Regions from separate parts of the Peribacillus sp. NPDC101480 genome, predicted to be linked through region 1. Evidence: riboswitches for the same ligand, from Rfam matches in the RefSeq annotation. Region 1 holds a riboswitch; the other holds the start of a gene.
What was found. A riboswitch is a leader RNA that binds a small molecule or an ion and turns the genes downstream of it on or off. The one in region 1 is predicted to bind S-adenosylmethionine.
Positions count from the first base shown of each region.

Region 2: it holds a riboswitch for S-adenosylmethionine, as region 1 does, so the genes downstream of both, mmuP (S-methylmethionine permease) here and ACQKMF_RS22305 (methionine ABC transporter ATP-binding protein) in region 1, are expected to answer to the same signal.

Region 1 is NZ_JBNNSB010000007.1:305,472-308,633, reverse strand. It holds gene ACQKMF_RS22325 (YheC/YheD family protein) at 1-82, shown strand, start outside; gene ACQKMF_RS22320 (YheE family protein) at 146-349, shown strand; gene ACQKMF_RS22315 (hypothetical protein) at 435-623, shown strand; gene ACQKMF_RS22310 (MBL fold metallo-hydrolase) at 680-1,504, opposite strand; SAM riboswitch class I at 1,786-1,890, shown strand; gene ACQKMF_RS22305 (methionine ABC transporter ATP-binding protein) at 1,959-2,975, shown strand; gene ACQKMF_RS22300 (methionine ABC transporter permease) at 2,962-3,162, shown strand, end outside.
Region 2 is NZ_JBNNSB010000005.1:320,543-323,704, forward strand. It holds gene mmuM (homocysteine S-methyltransferase) at 1-168, opposite strand, end outside; gene mmuP (S-methylmethionine permease) at 165-1,553, opposite strand; SAM riboswitch class I at 1,637-1,739, opposite strand; gene ACQKMF_RS18615 (flavin reductase family protein) at 1,964-2,572, opposite strand; gene ACQKMF_RS18620 (alpha/beta hydrolase) at 2,590-3,162, opposite strand, start outside.

The DNA.
Region 1 (3,162 bases):
GGAGGAAATTGAAACAAACAGGCTTTTGCATTTAAAAAATCTTTTTATTGAATTAACTTTTCCCAGCCTGACAATTAAATAGCACCTCCAGCTGCCGTTTTCCATTATAATTAAATGAGAAACTGTATATATGGAGGTAATACATATGATTACTCATTTTCAATGGACACCACTGCATAAGAATCTGCCAGGATGGAAAATTTCCTTTTATTTCAACAAGCAGGCAGTCCAAGCCTTGTATCATAAAGATGGATCCATCGAGTGGACAGCCAATCCGCCTTCCGAAACAGATGAAGCCAAACTTAAAAGCATGATACATGATTTAATGATCTTCCATGTATATGAATGAACCGCCTTTACATTCATGAAATCCCTAAACAGAATAAAAAAAACTCCTTTGCCTAAACTAAAGAAAAGGCTAGGAGGGATTTATTTTGGATAAAGAAAAAATGACATTTTTGAAGGATACCGAATATGATGGCAAGGACTCCGTTTACCTTGATATCGACCGTATCATCAATGAAGGAATGGCGGGCGGAAATGTGTATGAAGTCGCTAACCTTCAGAACATCGAAGAAGCACATGATTTTTATGATGAAACAGATCCCAATATCAATAAATGAATGATGTGGGCTCTCTTATGGAGAGCTCTCCTTTATATCAGTCAGACCGTTAACATTCAAATTGTTCGATTCTCCCTGGCACTCAAAATATTTTCGTTTAATATCGATGTAATGATATGCTCTGAATCCCATTCATGCCCAGATATCTCGATAAGGGGATAGCGATTCGGTAAAACGACCTGCTGGATTTCATGAACGGTCAGCCCTTGAGAATGCAGGCGTAAAATTTCACCTTGGAGGTTTTCCAAATAATCCAACTTTTTCCTGAACATTTCCTTTCCATCAGGGACATGCCCAGCATGGCAGCAAAACACTTCCCCGAAGTCATATTGAAGTAATCTTTTTATGGAATCAATGATGACCGGGATAGACTCTTCCCGTAAGACAAGCTTTGTCTTTGGTGTTACGAAAAGGTCTCCTGAAAAGAGCACTCCATTACTGTTATTCAAATACACCATATGGTCCTTCGCATGGCCGGGGGTAAAAATCGGCTCCCACGCTTGGGTGCGTGAATGAATGACCTCCCCTAGCGGCTCAGCTTTAAAGGCGTCTCTCTTCCCCCAGAAAATTTTGCGATATTCAGGATATACAGCATCCTTTGCACAAACCTCAACCGACATCGGGTGAATGAAAAGCGGCACCTTTTTATGTTCCTGTATCCATGCAGCGCCCCCCGTATGGTCTTCATGATAGTGAGTCAGGGCCACTGAGTCGAAGTCTGCGGACTCATAGAACGGAATAAGCTCTTCCAGTAAAATCTGTGCGCCAGTATCTATCAATAGTCCATCCGTTAAAAAAACATTAACACTCATCCCCGACTTGTTCCCGCCAGGAGTCCCGTGCACACAAACCACATCATTTATCGTTTTAATTTCTATCATTCAATCGCCTCCCCATCATTGTACAAAAATAGTTTTATCTTCCTTTTTTTAACTTTACTATAATAAATGTAGTACCACTTTACCTTTTTGACAAGGAAATGTTGGTATAATTAACCTGGATGTAAATGCTGGATTCTTGTATAATAGCCCTTTTTTAACGGACCTTACAAAACTTTAATAATAAAAATCACCCCAAAAACTTCAGAAACGATTGACATTGTCGGATTTTACAAATAATATAGATTATATTAAAAAACTTGAAATATTCTAAAATAATAATTTACTTATCAAGAGTGACGGAGGGATCAGGCCCTGTGATGTCCGGCAACCGCCCTTAGGGAACGGTGCCACTTCCTGCAGAATGATTGCATTCTGAAAGATAAGACGAGATATAATTTCGCTGCCTCTTTCTGAATGATAGGGGCAGTTTTTTAATGTTTAAGGGGGAAAGCTCATGATTGAAATCCGTTCAGTCCGAAAGGAATACGTCTCGAAGAAAAACCGAGTTATCGGAGTGGATAACGTATCCTTAACCATTCAAACTGGCGAAGTGTATGGAATTGTCGGCTACAGTGGAGCTGGAAAAAGCTCATTACTCCGCTGCTTGAATTTGCTTGAACGTCCGACAAGTGGAAATATCATCATCGACGGCATTGATTTAACCTCTTTATCAAGTAAAGAGCTTCGTAAACAACGTCAAAAAATCGGAATGATATTCCAACACTTTTCACTGGTCAGTTCAAAAACCGTTTATGAAAATGTCGCTTTCGCCTTAAAGGCCGCGCATCGATCGAAGGATGCAATCAGGTTACGTGTATTGGAATTGTTGGAAATCGTAGGGCTCAGCGATAAGAAAGATGTCTATCCGGCGCAGCTTAGCGGTGGACAGAAGCAACGGGTAGGCATAGCCCGTGCCTTAGCAAATGACCCCACTGTACTATTATGTGATGAAGCGACTTCAGCACTTGATCCAACAACTACAAAAGCGATTTTACAATTATTGAAAAAGATAAGCAGTAAGCTTGGCATCACCATCGTGTTGATTACACATGAAATGGAAGTGGTCAAAGAACTATGCCACCGTGTCGCCGTCATGCAGGACGGCCGTGTAATTGAAGAAGGTCCCGTTTATGAAATATTTTCACAGCCCAAGCAGGAGTTAACGAAGCAATTCATTAGCAGTGTTCTGGATTTCGCACTCCCTCCGCACTTGATTGAAGAAAGTAAAGGTACGATCATTCAAATTCAATTCGAAGGGCAAACCGCTGGTGAGTCGATCCTTTCGGATACTCTCCAATCCCATTCAGTAAAGGGTAATATTTTACACGGTAAAATTGAGTATATCCAGGATGTCCCTTTAGGCATTTTAATCATCGAGTTAATAGGCGATGCCGCTCAAATTCATTCGGCATTGCAATATATAAAAAATCGTTCCAGTTCTGTGGAGGTGTTAAAACATGTCACTGCTTGATTCCATCGTCAATATTTTACCTGATCTTAATAAAGCCTTTCTTGAAACGATTTATATGGTCGGCGTTTCCCTTGCAGTAGCCCTGCTGATCGGTTTACCGCTTGGAGTATTGCTGTTTACCACAACAAGGAATTTATTTTTTGAAAATAGTATCGTGAATCGCTCTCTAGGATTCGCAGTCAATATT
Region 2 (3,162 bases), on a different contig from region 1:
ATGCACTTGATAAATCACTTCTGGATTTTCAAGTAATACACGTGCAGACCAGAGCGGGTCGTCCAAATCACATCCATGCCTCTCTAGCTCTGTAGCTAAAGCTCCGTCTAAAATCATGACTGAATGATCTCGTAAAATAGCGTCAATTGGGTTAGTTTTAATGTTCATGATCTACTCCTCTTTTCTTTATGGTTTTGTGTCAGATAATAACTTCCATAGCAAATCAAAATAAATGGAATGCCACAATATAGTGCAATTCGTTGTGTAGGATCAAATGCAATTCCTATGCAAGAAGCTAGGCATAGCATAAAAGAAACGATTGGTACGAGTGGATATAATGGCGTTCGATAAGCTAAGTCATTTACTGAATTTCCTTCGTTTATATATCGTCTGCGAAATAGAAATTGCGACATGCTAATACTCATCCAAACTACAACAACGGCTAGTCCAGAAATGGATACAAGCACTATGTAAACAGTATCCGGTGCAATAATACTCGAAAACAGGGCTAAGCAGCCGCCCAACATACTGAAAAGGACTGCATTTATCGGAACTCCCCGTTTTGTCAATTTTGCAAATATTGGTGATATAGTTTCCTTATCTGCAAGTGACCAAAGCATTCTGGATGCCGCATACAGTCCTGAGTTTGCAGCAGACAAAATGGCAGTTAATATAACAAAGTTCATAATATCCGCTGCATATGGCACACCAATCCGTTCAAGAACTGCCACAAAGGGGCTTTCTAATACGCTTGCATCCGAAATAGGCAATAATGCGGATAATACAACGATGGTTCCTACAAAAAAGATAATCAATCTCCATAATGTCATACGGATTGCCTTTGGTATCGTTTTTTCTGGATTCACAGTTTCTCCAGCTGCAATTCCAATTAATTCAGTTCCAGAGAATGCGAAATTCACCGCAAGCATCGTCATTATAATGGCAAAAGCACCATTCGGAAATAAACCTTCACTTGTAAAATTGGAGAATAACGGAGCGGATTGTGAATGAATTATTGGAATGAAACCTAGCATTGCCGCTGCTCCCAAAATAATGAAAATCACAATGGCAAATACCTTTATAGACGCAAACCAGAATTCGGATTCAGCGAAAAATTTAACGGTCCACGCATTTAATGCCAAAACCAATATGGCAAATAGTGCACTCCATATCCAGACATTGATTGATGGAAACCATCTCTGCATCAACAATCCTGCAGCCGTGAATTCCGAACCAAGTGCAACTGTCCAAGTTAGCCAATACAACCAGGCTACTGTATACCCTGTCCCAGGACCTATGTATTTAGCTGAGTAGCTATGAAACGCACCTGTCTCGGGCATATGTACTGCCAGTTCCCCTAGACATAGCATGACTAGATAAACCACTAATGCCCCAATCAGATACGAAAGGATGGTGCCAAACGGGCCTGCCTGTTGAATCGTATAACCCGAACTTAAGAATAAACCTGTTCCAATCACCCCGCCAAGCGATAGCATTATTATATGCCGTGCCTGCATTTTCCTTTGAAAATCATGCTTCCTTTTGTTCTCCATTCTTACTCTCCTTTATCTTGCATCCAGAAAAAACGAAAACGCACTCTAAAAAAGAGTGCGTTACTGACAAATAAACACGTACGGTCTTATCTATCAAGGTTTCACCCCCTGGAATTAGCACAGTGTCATTGCAGACCTGTTGCTGAGGTTTCATAGGGCCAGTCCCTCCACCTCTCTGGATAAGAAATTATTTTTTTATAACTTTATCAATCTATGAAAAAATTGTCAAGTTTTGTTTCGGTTTGTAAAGACTTCCTTTAAAATCCAAACGATCAACGCACCTTTGGCATAGATATGAACTTGTTTTTGGAACAGTCGCTTACATTATAGAATTGTAAATAATGCTAACCGGGAAAAATTTTTAAAAAATGACGACACCTTAAAAGATGACGCCATTTTTCTTATATTCCTTAAGGTCTTTCAATTTCAAATAATTCTCCTAGTTTTGTATAAGTATGACCCGCTAATCTTGCTACAGGTTTTAGCCCATTCTGGTCAATTCGGCCATTATGGTAAATCTCCTGCTCTATATGATAGCAGACTATTTTCCCTATCAATAAATCACAACCAGGTTTATTCTTGGAACCTGCCAAAGGTATCGCATGCTCCAATGTGCATTCAAAGCGTACCTTCGCTTCTTGCAATCCTGGTACCGACACCTTATCACTAACAGCCTGAGTGAAATTGGTAAGACCCAATTCACTTTCGTCAGACGGGAGTTCCTTGGCCGTTCGATTTGCATCAGCAACATTGTCTTCATCAGTGATATGAACAACGAATTCACCTGTTTGAATTGCATTTCGGGCCGTGTCCTTCAAAACTCCTTCTTTCCGTTGAACAGAAATGGAAATCATCGGAGGATTGGAACTGACTATGTTAAAAAAACTGAACGGCGCTATATTGATTGTACCGGTTTCGGATTGTGTCGTGACCAGGGCTATTGGTCTCGGTATGATGCTTCCAGTCAAAAACTTATAATTTTCCCGTTCTGTAAGACTTTCAGGATTTACTGAAATCATCTTCATCCCTCTCATTCTTATAAAAAGTTCTTTTGAAACCATGAACTTGCTGCATCAACCTCTGAACGTGTTAACTGATGACCGTAATTTTCCCAGTGAACGTCCACCGCAGCACCCGCTTGCAGTAAAATCCGATTAAGTTCATCAGTTTCTGCTGCGGGGCAAATCGGATCGTTTTTACCTGCAGCAATGAATACAGGTATATCCGATAGGGACGGCAAAGCAATCCCGCGTCTAGGCACCATTGGATGATGAAGAATCGCTCCTTTTAATGCCCCTTCGAAATGGAACATCAAACTTGCTGCTATGTTTGCACCATTAGAATAACCTAATGCCACCACTCTGTCACGATCGAAGTCATATTGTCCGGACGCTGATTCCAAGAAGTCATAAAGCTCCTTCGTACGGAAAATCAAATCTTCTTCATCAAAAACTCCTTCAGCCAGCCGGCGGAAATAACGGGGCATTCCGTTTTCAAGTACATTTCCCCGTACGCTGAGTACGGATGATCCCGGTGAAACCATCTCCGATAATGGCAAAAGATCCGTTTCCGTTCCTCCAGTGCCATGTAAAAGCAAAAGCAACGGTGC